3 regions of the Brevibacillus nitrificans genome follow, and region 2 is predicted to be linked to each of the others. Evidence: a T-box and tRNA genes for the amino acid it is inferred to sense, from the RefSeq annotation. Region 2 holds a T-box; the other regions hold tRNA genes.
What was found. The T-box of region 2 lies ahead of argS (arginine--tRNA ligase). A T-box ahead of a tRNA ligase gene usually reads a tRNA of that ligase, here a tRNA-Arg.
Positions count from the first base shown of each region.

Region 1: it encodes a tRNA-Arg, which carries the amino acid that the T-box ahead of argS (arginine--tRNA ligase) is inferred to sense. The anticodon was not compared.
Region 3: it encodes a tRNA-Arg, which carries the amino acid that the T-box ahead of argS (arginine--tRNA ligase) is inferred to sense. The anticodon was not compared.

Region 1 covers NZ_RHHU01000006.1:106,404-110,626, forward strand. The annotation lists gene spoIIP (stage II sporulation protein P) at 1-1,493, opposite strand, end outside; gene EDM59_RS12455 (hypothetical protein) at 1,699-1,902, opposite strand; tRNA gene EDM59_RS12460 (tRNA-Arg) at 2,130-2,206, opposite strand; gene EDM59_RS12465 (MFS transporter) at 2,520-3,782, shown strand; gene aceA (isocitrate lyase) at 3,874-4,223, opposite strand, start outside.
Region 2 covers NZ_RHHU01000003.1:1,501,348-1,505,570, forward strand. The annotation lists gene metH (methionine synthase) at 1-754, opposite strand, end outside; SAM riboswitch class I at 943-1,043, opposite strand; gene EDM59_RS09065 (YjcZ family sporulation protein) at 1,256-1,357, shown strand; gene EDM59_RS09070 (hypothetical protein) at 1,514-2,008, shown strand; T-box leader at 2,052-2,289, shown strand; gene argS (arginine--tRNA ligase) at 2,358-4,070, shown strand.
Region 3 covers NZ_RHHU01000028.1:14,600-18,822, reverse strand. The annotation lists gene EDM59_RS29990 (FecCD family ABC transporter permease) at 1-536, opposite strand, end outside; gene EDM59_RS29985 (ABC transporter substrate-binding protein) at 712-1,740, shown strand; tRNA gene EDM59_RS29980 (tRNA-Arg) at 1,910-1,984, shown strand; gene EDM59_RS29975 (ABC transporter substrate-binding protein) at 2,042-3,046, opposite strand; gene EDM59_RS29970 (TetR/AcrR family transcriptional regulator) at 3,282-3,845, shown strand; gene EDM59_RS31270 (hypothetical protein) at 4,009-4,161, opposite strand.

The DNA of each region.
Region 1 (4,223 bases), on a different contig from region 2:
AGGTAAGTCGGGTTGGCTGTTCCGATTACGAACAAAACTCGCGAATACGTCTTTCCGTTGATGGTGATGGCGACCTTGCTGCGCGGCTCGTCACTATCCCGATGTATATCAAAAATGTATTTCAGATTCGGGCTCACCGCTGCCGCTGCCGCCACCGCTTTATACGATTCCGTGTAGGACATCGCGAAGCTTTTCTTTTGCTCCGCCAGCTTCTGGGCAAAGTCATCCTGGTTGACCATTGTCGCGATCCCTTTGGCTTGCAGCAGATCACCCAAACGTTTTCCAACCAAGGTAATATTGATTTCCGGGTCGTCAACAGAGCTTCCCTGTGTATTGCGGGCAACATTTCTCCACGACTCCCGGTTATGCGTAGAGTAGATGTACACTTTTTCGTTTCCGACCATTCCGCCGTTGTAGCCTACACCCAAGGGATCTACACCGTTAGAAGGGGTGCTGGTCGTCGGCTGAATCAGTTCTACAATCCATCCGGCGATGTAGGCGGTAGAGCCGTCGGACATCCGGATCAAATACCAGTCACCTTCCGATTGCACGATGGGAAACACCTGACCCGGCTGAGCATTCCCCACGACCGGATAATTGGTTCCGGGGCCGCTTCTCAGATTGGTATCGGCATTTTTTACCCGAATCGAGGCTTCCTGCTGTGTCGGAGCGGGATCTGGATTTGGTGCAGGAGTCGGTAAAGGAATAGGATCTAAAGTCACGGATACTTCGCTCGGTACCGTCTGCCCTGTCTCATCCGGTGCGATCGGCTTATAGATGTAGGCGTACGTTCCAGCGTAATTGATCGTATACCAGCCATTTGTATAGCCGTATTGGTTGACAATCGTTCCTGCGCTCAATTGACCAAGCACTGTGCCCAAAAAGTCTGGAGCCGTGTACACATCGACTCCTTCGGTCAGTGCAATCGTTCCTGTCCCTGCATCAACCGGATACGTAGGAGCGACTGGCTCTGTTGGTGTCGGAATCGGCGTTGGTGCCGGGGCAGGGGTAGGTGCTGGCGCAGCTGTTTCAGTCAAATAGCGTACGTTTACCCATCCATTTGCCTGATCGGAAAGCTTGATCTGTGCCCAATCCCCTTGTTTTTTTACTTGCAAAAATACGCCGTTTTTATCGATAATCTGCAAGATTTGGGCAGTTGCATTTGGTTCTGCCCGAACATTCAGCATGTCTACGGTACTTTTAACGTATTTGATCTGAGGGACCTCGATCATTTTTACGTACTTGTTATTGATCCAACCCGTCTTTCCACTGGCAAGCTTCACCTGTGTCCAATCTTTTTGTTCCGTAACGATTGGCAGTCGCGTTGCCTTTGTGACCGTTCCCACGATTTGCGTGGTTGTTCCAGGCGCACTACGAATATTTAACTGATCGACTGCGACCTCGACATGGGTAGCTGCTTCGGCAAATGACGGGGGCATCAGCATCATCAGGAAACAAACAGCTAGTAAGCTCTTTTTTACTCGTACCACCAAGAAACTCGCTCCCCCTCCTCTTTATTTTTTTGGAAAATACATCCTGAGGTAAGAAGTTCTCGGCTCGTCTACATTTTCCTCCATACAGCGACATCTTTTGCCGCCAGCAAATAAAAAAGAGGATGAAGCGACAAGCTTCACCCTTTTCTCCCTCCCTTTATTGCTTAAGCCATGCCTTTAGAGATGAACACCATCGGTAACGGGCTCACTTTTTGCCATATCTCCATAGCATATAGATGTTCACAAGAGAGGTTAGAAAGAGTAATCCCAATAGAACATTGGTCACGATCAACGTGTGAGTCAAGCTCCTGAGGGGTTCATTGATCGTCGCAACCACATTCAGCAGCTTGTTTGGGAGATTGTTGAATGTCGCAAGGATGTCGTTAAAATACTGCACGTAGCTGGCCAAACTCCAATCCTCCTCTGTAGCCTGTTCTCTGTAGAGTTTGATAAAGAGTGCCCGCCTAAACATCCGTGCATTTTTTTAAATGGAGAGCCTCGGATATACAGCTAGGAAATTGCGAGGGGTTCGTTAGGTGCTGGTGGACGAGTTGACGCTGAAGAAGCTCCGCAAAATGAAAACGCGGCTCTCTAAGTAATAGAGAACCGCATTTCGAACAACCATTTGCACCTGTATGGCGTCCCCGAGAGGATTCGAACCTCCGACCTACAGTTTAGGAAACTGACGCTCTATCCTGCTGAGCTACGGGGACATAGTTTGACAACACGCTTACCTTCTTATTATATGCAGGTACTCACTTTTTGGCAAATACAGCAGTGACTCCCTCTGTCCCTTTTATAACTTTCACGGAATTGACTAATATTCGAAATACTATTATAATTCGCTTTAATGTTTTAATTACAAAACATATGTTTTGTAATTAAAACGATGAAATGTAAAGAAAGGAGGCTTACTCGTAGATTCACACTAGCCCGCTCCTACACGAAAGCCTACTCGAAAAAAGAGGACTCCGCCCAAAGATGCCCCTATGTCAATCAACTACCACGATCGAGGTGAAACTTCGCATGCTTACTGAGCAAAAACGCTGGTTCTACGTAGCTCTACCGGTCTTTTTCTTTTGGTTTTTTGGACAAATTGATAAGTTAAGCATTTCCATCATTCAGACCGATCCCCAATTCCTGCAGGATCTCGGATTAACCGGGCCTAATAAAAACGCGTTAGTCGGTTTACTTACGTTAATATTTACGATCGCCTACTCTGTGTCGAATATTTTCTGGGGCGTTATCATCGATAAGCTCGGGGCAAGGAAAACAGCCATCATTGGCCTGAGCGTATGGACTGTGACGATGGTGGCCGGAGGTATGGCACAATCGTATGAGATGTTTATGCTCAGCCGCATTATCCTTGGGCTTGGAGAAGGCATGATGATTCCGGTCTCAGCAAAATTCATCTCGAACTGGTTTAACAGTCGGGAAATTGGGCGGGCTCAAGCATCATGGATTATCGGCAACTATTTGGGACCTGCCATCGGTGCCTTGATTTTAACGTATTTAATCACAACGTATAGCTGGCATGTGTCGTTCTACGTTCTCGCGAGCTTTACTCTCTTTATCTCCCTTCCGCTGTTCGTGTTTTTGGCACGCAATACTCCGGAAGAACATCCTGGCGTCAGCCAAAAAGAACTAGCTCACATCCGTTTGGCTGAGACGACTGCTCGAACTTCAGAAGAGAAAAAGAGCTTCCTCACCAATTACCGGTATTGGATCGTGTTTTTCGGTAATTTGATGTCCTACTTCATTTTTTTCGGTATTAGCATCTGGCTGCCAACGTATTTGGTTGAAGCCAAGCATTTTTCCCGCGAAGCGATGGCCGGTATTACATCCCTCTCTTGGATCTTCGCGCTCTGTTTCGTCATCCTCGGCGGTTTTTTAGCTGATAAAAAGAAGCGCCCGGGCTTGCTCGCTTCCATCTGGTTCATCCTATGCGTGCTGTTCCTCACGTCCGCTTACTTCGCAACCAATCCACTGATTGCCGGAGTATCCCTCGGAATTGCCATGGGTACGCAGGGAGGCATGTTCCATTTAGTAAACCTGTTTGTCGTGAAATATTCCACGAAAGAGACTGCCGGGAAAGCAGCTGGTATTATGGGCTTCACCAATATTTTAGGTGGCTTCTCCAGCTACATCATGGGCTGGATGAGAGATATGTCCGGTGGAGACTTTACACCTACGATCATGCTGCTCATCGTAACTGCCGCTCTTGGATTCATTGCCTACGCTACTACCTTAAAAAAAGAATCGGAAGAAATCCGCAGTTTCCACGCGTAAATCGTGAATGGATAGAGATTTCAGAGAAAATCTGAGTCTCTATCCATTCTTTTTTGATCGCCTTCTATTTACTCAGACATTTGGCATTGCCTTAATTATGCTGAAACTGCTCTTCCTCTGTAGATCCGCTCAGTGCTGTCGTCGAAGAAGTTCCCCCGGAAATAACCTGCGCGACTTCATCAAAGTATCCGGTACCTACTTCACGCTGATGGCGTGTCGCCGTGTAGCCGTGTACCTCGCTCGCGAATTCAGCTTGCTGCAGCTCGGAGTAAGCAGCCATACCGCGATCACGATAGCCTCTTGCCAGCTCGAACATCCCGTAGTTCAGAGCGTGGAAGCCTGCCAGTGTAACGAATTGGAATTTGTAGCCCATCTCACCCAGCTCTTCCTGGAAACGTGCAATCGATTCTTCATCCAGCTTTTTCTTCCAGTTGAAGGATG
Region 2 (4,223 bases):
GATAACAGCTGACGCCGCATTCCGCCAAGCCGGACAGCGTACGCAGATGGTCACGCATGAATTCCGGGCCTGTCGCGCAGTTCAAACCGACCGAAACCGGCTTCAAGTGCTCCAGGGAAAAATAGAAAGCTTCAATGTTTTGTCCGGCGAGGGTAGTTCCCATCGGCTCGATCGTTCCCGAGAGCATGATCGGCAGTTCGGTTTGCAGTTCTTCAAACGCTTTGCGGATCCCGATGCCCCCCGCTTTCACGTTCAGCGTGTCTTGGGAGGTCTCTAAAAGAAGCACATCGGCTCCACCGAGAATCATCCCTTTGGCTTGGCGATAGTAGGACTCCACCAGCTCTTCAAAGGTGACGCCGCCTGTCAGAGACAGCGTTTTAGTCGTCGGCCCCATGGAACCTGCCACGTAGCGCGGCCATTCTGGAGTCGAGTAGGCATCCACCGCTTCCTTCGCCAGCCGGGTTGCCGCTATATTGATTTCGAGGTCTTTATCGGCTACGTCGTACTCAGCCAATACCACAGAAGTCGCGCCAAAGGTATTGGTCTCGACGATGTCTGCGCCTGCCTCCAAATACTTTTCATGGATGGAACGAATCACATCCGGTCTTGTCAAATTCAACAGCTCGTTACAGCCATCGTACTCCTCACCGCCAAAATCCTCGGCTGTCAGGTTTGCCTGTTGCAGCATGGTTCCCATTGCGCCATCTAGAATCAGAATTTTTCGGGAAAGCTGCTCGCGAAAAGTTGGTTTCATCAGCTTGCTCCTTTTCGGCCTCTTCTTAGCCGTTTCATACACTGCCCTGTTGTAGTTGCAAGTCTTCCTGTCTCACTTAGTTGTGCGTATACCGGATAAAAGCCTTATCCATGTTTATCTGCACAAAAAAATCCCCTTCTTAAGTAGAAGAGGATTTGTCCGCGAAATACAGAAGCGCCTGAGTCATCCTCTCATCTTTCAAAGCCGTAGCTTTGCTGGAATTGGCACCGGATTTCTACCGGTTGCCGAGGCTTCATCAGGCCAGTCCCTCTGCCTCTCTGGATAAGAGTCGTACATGGTTATGGAGTTGAAATGTCAAACTTCATGAATGTTTGCAAGTATCTTATCACCCCCCTGTCTCTTCGTCAATTGAGAATTTGTCTAATATTTACTCTTGTCTCAAAAGAATGCGCCCATTTTTGGTTGATCTAGACATTCGCCCACGCCAATCTGTGTGTTCGTGTATAGACTAGAGCATAACGGAAAGGAGGGGAAACAAACATGAGTACATCTTTTTGCGGCGGATTCTTTGGTGACAACTTCGCATTGGTGCTCGTACTGTTTATCCTGCTGGTAATTGTTGGGTGCTCCGAAGACTGCTAGTCATAGCGTATGAAAAGGGCCTAGATCCTCTAGGCTCTTTTTGCGTTTGCCTGGATCGAAAAAACCTCCGTTCATTGTCACTCTAAAGCGCTTTTGCTATACTGAATGCAAAAATGACATGTATCGCGGCTTGGCAATACAAAGGAGCGAAACGCTGTGGACACACTAGATGCCCGTGAAAAAGACGAATTTTTATCGTCTCTCGAAAAAATCAAGGAACTGGAGCAAAGTGAATTTGAGACTTACTCCATCGTGAAAAACCGGGAGACGGGTGACCATTATCTGCATTACTTCCTTTCCCATCTCAATTTATCCGCAGGTGGACGTCGAGATGATTACGACTATTTTCTTCCCCTCGATTCTGACGAAGTGCTCGGACTGATGTTTGGCGAGCAGCCTTACCAGTTTCCCGATCATTGGCGCAATCCATACCTGCGCAGCGGAAACGACAACCGGCTGATCCCCTTCGATCCATCCGAGAACTACGATCTGGAAGAAGATGCTGCAGCAGAGCTGGCTATGCTGGCACAGCTCGAGCAATTCAAAGAACAATGGATGAATGCAGAAAACATGAGTGCCGAGGAAAAGGAAAAGCTGACGAGAGAATACTTCGCACAGCTGGACAAGATTTTAAATAAACCGGAAGAGTGAGTTGCGCGAGTGCAGCCTCACCAGTTATAATGCTAGAGATATCGTTGAATCGTTGAAGAGGAAAGTACCTCATGCGAATGACGCTAGCGAGTCGGGGATGGTGAAAGCCCGATGCAGAGCATGAGAGGAAACGCACCTCGGAGATGCGTCCTGAACATTTGCGATTTGCAGATCGTGTAGGGAAACGCCGGGACTGCCCGATACAGCAGGTCAAGCGGTTTTTGCTTTCACGCAAAAACAACAGGAGTGGCACCGCGGGAGCACAACCTCTCGTCTCTTTCTTACAGGAGACGTAGAGGTTTTTTTATTTGGAGCACCCACCCTCTTTCCAATCAGAAAGGAGATTCACATGAGCTACAAACACCAAGTGGCGGAAAAAATCGCCGACGCCCTCGCACAGCAAGGGGTAGAAAACTTTCCAAAAGAAACCGTATACGGCATGCTGGAAACACCTCCAAACCCTGCCATGGGAGATATCGCGTTCCCTTGCTTTCAATTAGCAAAAGCATTGCGTAAAGCTCCTCCGATGATCGCAGCAGAGCTGGCAGAGAAAATCAGTGGAGACCCTTTGCGTGAATCGACTGCAGTCGGTCCCTACGTCAACTTTTTCCTCGATCAAGCAGCTGTTGCGAAGCAAGTGATTGGCACCATCCTCGCTCAAGGAAGTGCCTATGGAGACAGCCACATCGGACAAGAACGCAAGGTCCCGATCGACCTCTCCTCCCCGAACATCGCGAAGCCATTCTCCATGGGCCACCTGCGTTCGACCGTCATCGGTAACGCGATCGCCAACATCATGGAAAAGCAAGGCTACCAGCCCGTTCGCATCAACCATTTGGGCGACTGGGGCACGCAGTTCGGCAAGCTCATCGTGGCGTACCGTTTGTGGGGAGACGAAGCAAAAGTGAAAGCGGAGCCGATCAAGGAGCTGCTGACGCTCTACGTTCGCTTCCACGATGAAGCCAAGGACAACCCTTCCCTGGAAGACCAAGGACGCGAATGGTTCAAAAAGCTCGAGGACGGCGATGAAGAAGCGCTGCACCTGTGGAAATGGTTCCGCGACGAATCCTTGAAGGAATTCATGAAGATCTACGACCTGATGAATGTCTCCTTCGACTCCACCAACGGAGAAGCTTTCTACAATGACAAGATGGATCGTGTCGTTACCTTGCTCGAGGAAAAAGGTCTCTTGACTGAATCCGACGGCGCGCTCGTCGTCAGCCTGGACGAGTACGACATGCCTCCTTCCCTGATCAAAAAATCCGATGGCGCAACCCTGTATGCAACACGCGATTTGGCTGCGGCCCTCTATCGCCACGAGAGCTACGATTTTGCGAAAGCCGTATACGTCGTAGGAAACGAGCAGCGCCTCCACTTCCAGCAGCTGTATAAAGTTCTGGAAAAAATGGGCTATGCGTGGGCGCGCGACATGCATCACGTGCCATTCGGGATGATGCTCAAGGACGGTAAAAAAATGTCCACCCGGAAAGGGAAGGTTGTTTTGCTGGAGGAAGTGCTCTCCCAAGCAATCGCGGATGTGCAGAAAGTGATCGAGGAGAAAAATCCTTCGCTGGCAAACAAAGAAGAAGTCGCTCGTCAAGTGGGCGTCGGCGCGGTCATTTTCCACGACCTGAAAAACTACCGCCTGAACGACATCAATTTCTCTTTGGAAGAAATGCTGACCTTTGAAGGCGAGACCGGCCCATATGTGCAATACACCCATGCGCGTGCCTGCTCCCTGCTGCGCAGAGGCAACTTCCAGCCTGCATCTGCTGCATTGGCAGAGGGCGCGCTGGATAGCAAAGAGGCTTGGGCAGTCATTACACTGCTGAACGGATTCCCGGAAGTCATCGAACGCGCCGCTGACAACTTCGATCCTTCCCAAATCGGGAAATACGTGATCGACCTCGCTCAATCGTTCAATAAGTTCTATGCCAATGTCCGCATCTTGGCGGAGGAAGAAGACATCAAGGCTTCCCGTCTCCAGCTCGTTGCAGCCGTAGTAGCCGTACTCAAGGAAGGTCTGCGCCTGCTCGGTCTGGCTGCCCCGGAAGAAATGTAAGAGACAAATATTGGAAAATGAAAACCGCTGCTCCCCACTCGCTGGGGACGGCGGTTTTTCGCGTTACACGCCTAACAACATTTCGTATGTTTATGCGTCAAACAGATAACAACGAAAGCGAGGTGAATCCCTGTGTGGATGAAGCTATCTGCT
Region 3 (4,223 bases), on a different contig from region 2:
GTCTTATCGTCAATGAGCATAAACAGCGAGGTCAAAGAGGACGCAAACGCAGCGACTGCCGCGCCAGAGAGTGTCACTTTTACGGGAGACATCCCTCCTCTTCCTGCAGAACCAAGTATGTAGACGATCAAGGCAGTCAAGGCAGCGCCCAAAAATCCTACCCACATCATCTGCGTAAAGGTAAATACGCCTCCGAACACAAACAAGGAAACGACAATCAGCAGCGCCGCTCCCGAGTTGATCCCAAAAACGGAAGGGGAAGCGAGTGGATTGCGGGTCAAAGCCTGCAAAAGGACTCCCGCCAATGCCAAGCTCCCTCCTACAAAGGCTGCTGCGATCGCTCGAGGAACCCTCGTATGCAAAATGATGAGCTGCTCGTTGCTCCCGGTAAAGCTGGTATACGCTTCAATCGCGGTCGCAATGCGAAAGTTTTGGATACCGTACAGGACACTGGCAACCATCGCTAAACCCAGCAAGACGATCCCTACAACTAGAACAACCGACTTTTGAACGCGGCTGTGCAAAAGAAATTTCACGGCTGTTCCCTACTTTCTTCCCACGCAATTTCCTCTCATTGTAAGCTGTCTATTTCCAGCTAGTCAATGAGATTGATTATTGTTATCAAAAAAATCATTGACATGCCTTTTCCTTAATTATACAGTATGACTTGTATAATCAATAATGAATATCACTCTCAGGAGGTCGTCCACCATGCTTACTCCTCGTAAGCCAGTCTTTCGGGTCTTATGCTCCCTCGGCTTGTCTTTGATGCTGTTTGTCACAGGCTGCGGCTCAGGTAGTCAAAATGCTACAGGCGGTCAGAATGCCGCAAATAGTCAGCCAGCAACAGCAGCAACAACAGCACCCGCTTCAACTCCCGCTTCCAGCGATACCAGCTCGGAAGTGAGAAAGATTAAACATGCGATGGGAGAAACCGAGCTTAAAGGGGATCCCCAGCGCGTTGTAATCCTCACCAACGAAGGAACAGAAGCCCTTCTCAGTCTCGGCGTCAAGCCCGTAGGAGCAGTCAAGTCCTGGCAAGGCGAGCCCTGGTATGACCATATTAAAGAGCAAATGCAAGGTGTCACCGATCTCGGCGAGGAAACCCAGCCCAATATCGAACTGATCGCCAGTCTGAAGCCGGATCTGATCATCGGCAACAAAGTACGTCAGGAAAAAATCTACTCCCAGCTTTCCTCCATCGCACCGACCGTATTTGCCGAGGACCTGTCCGGAAGCTGGAAGATCAACTTCAAGCTTTATGCGGAAACGGTGAACAAAAAGGCGGAGGGCGATAAGCTTCTGGCCAGCTTTGATCAAAGAGTAGAGGAAGCGAAAACCAAACTGGGCGAAAAGACAAAGACGAAGGTATCGATCGCCCGCTTCTTGCCAGGAAAAGTCCGCCTCTACATGAAAGACACGTTTGCAGGCGTGCTGTTCAACCAGCTCGGCTTTGCACGTCCGGCTTCTCAGGATAAAGATGAATTCATGCAAGTCATCGCAAAAGAACAAATGGCGGAAGCCGATGGCGATGTCCTGTTCTACTGGGTCTCCGACTACGATGATAAAGCGGCAGCGACTTACCGTGACGAATGGGTCAATGATCCCCTTTGGAAAAACCTGAGCGTTGTAAAAAACAATCAAGTCTTTCAAGTCAATGAAGTCATTTGGAATACAGGCGGCGGCATCCTGTCCGCCAACCTGCTGCTCGATGAGATCGTGGCACACTTTTCGAAGTAAGATCACGTAAAAGCAAAAACAAAAGGGGCAACGTCACGGCGCGGCTGCCCCTTCCCTTTTCCTTGAATGAGTTCACCCTCACGAAAAAATTGAACCAAAAGCAGGTTTTTTGTTTGCATTTGGCTCAGAAGATGTCTTATAATGGGTAAGTATCACTATTCCATACCATACGCCTGTAGCTCAGTGGATAGAGCAATGGTCTCCGGAACCATGTGCGGGGGTTCGATTCCCTTCAGGCGTACCATTGAAGTAATGAGAAGACTGGATGATTCCAGTCTTCTTTTGTTTTCCTTACCCTTGTTTATTTGATTTCCCCGAAGATCCTCTCCACGTCTTTTACCATCAGTTCAGCAGCCAGAATACCTCCTGAGGAGTTCCAGATCGCTTCGTTCACCAGGTAAGTGCGTCCTGTCTTAACCACCTTCATGTTTTGCGCGAGTGGATCGCTGAGCCATTCCTTTGCGGTTTTGGTCGCTCCGTCATCGCCTTCACGATCGGAAGTAAAGTAGAAGAAAACATCCCCATCCAGCAGGTTGATCTGCTCTTTCGCTATGTCTTGCGTGAACTCATCCTTGTTTTGTGCCTCCGGTCTTGCAAATCCGATCTTATCCAGAATGACGCCAGCGAAATTGTTTTTGAGGTATGCACGTACTTTGCCAGGCTGGAAGCGAGCCATGGATACCTGCATGTTTGTTTTATCCCCGAGCTTCGTTTTCGCTTCCTCGATCGTTTTGTTGAAAGCGTCGAGTACGGCCTTTCCTTCTGCCTCCTTGTTCAGTGCCTTTGTGTACAGCTCAAAGTTCTCGATCATGCTGTCACCGAGATTTTCAGTAAATACGGTAGGAGCGATGGACGAAAGCTGCGTGTAGATTTTCTCTTGGCGTACCTTCGTACCGAGGATCAGATCCGGCTTCAGGCTCGCGATCAGCTCCATGTTCGGCTGCGTTTCATCCCCTACTACTTCCACTCCGCCCATTTGATCCTTGATGTGATCGTACCACGGGTCACCGATCCACGATTTGACGGCCCCTACCGGCTTGATTCCCAATGCGAGCAAGCTCTCCGTCCCCTGTGTGGTCAACACGACAATGCGCTGTGGTGTACCAGTAATCTTGGTTTCTCCCATGGCATGCGTGATCGTTCTCGCCTCTTCTGCGGCTGGCGCTGGGCTTTCCTTGGCTGCAGGTGCTTGTGTTGCCTCTGGTGCTGGAGCCGTTGTCTGACTCCCGCACGCGGATACGAGCAACGATAATACGACGAGCAGCATCGCTGTGATTTTTCCTTTTGTGAAAGCTCTGGTAAACATGAATCTTTTCCCCCTAGCATTTTTCGTTAAAAATGAATATCATTATCAGTTAAAAAGACATAAAAAAAATAGAACATCCTGTCCCGACATCCCTGCCCCCTCCTCTGTTCTCCCGATGCGCATGCGGCAGATCAAATGTTACAATTGTAACACTAATATAGATTTCCCTCGTTTTCAAATGATTTCACGCAAATCAGAGGGAAAATAGACAAACGAAAGGATTTGTCACTCTACCATGGTTACCCAGCCCACTCGATCTCAGCAATCAAGAGAATGGATCATCCTGGCACTGCTCCAGTTAATGGAAAACACCCCTTACTCCCAGCTCTCCATTACCGAAATTGCGCGCAAGGCTGGTCTGGCAAGACAGACCTTTTATCGCAATTACCAAGATAAAGATGATATTTTGTTTGACTATTTATGCCAGCTTTATGCGGAGTTCTGGCTGAAAGCAGATGAGCCCAATGTTCTGGACGAAACTATGTTTATCTCGTTGTTTCGCATGTGGAAGGAGCATGCGCCTGCCTCCCTTGTAACCAACATTAACAACCGGGACCGGAAAATCAGGCAAATCATCTTTCGAAGCCTGGAATACGTCATTTCTGAGCTCGTCCAGCCTGACTCGGAGGCAAAGAAGCCATTTCCTCTGGAAGGACTGGATTACTATGCCCAACGCTCTCTTTCCTCCACCCTGCACGTCTTGCTAACCGAGTGGACTTTGCGCGAGTTTCGCGAGACACCGGAGGAAATCGGACAACTCGCCTTCCAGCTGACTAGCTCGATGCGGGTCTTGCTGTAAACGTTGCAATAAGAAAACCTCTATCGAGGCCTGCTCAAGGAGGAGCGACCGCGTTTTAGTGGAAAGTTTTCATGCGCTCCAGAATTCATAAGCATTACGCTTATAAATTCTTATACGTTGGAAAAAGCCTGCAGCAGCGGCCGCAGGCTTCTATATGTGAAAGCTATTGATCCAATTCTTTCTGAATACCCTCTTTACCCGGTAACGGATCGATCCGCTCCGACTTGCGGGAGTAAGCTTTATTCGTGACCCAGAGGGTGCTTCCGATAATTAGAACGAATATAATGACCACCACTACAAGAAAACCCGTTGTCATCCACAATCCCCCCTGTCTTTCTATTTCTCTTCATTATACCTGATTTCTACGCTGCAGGATGT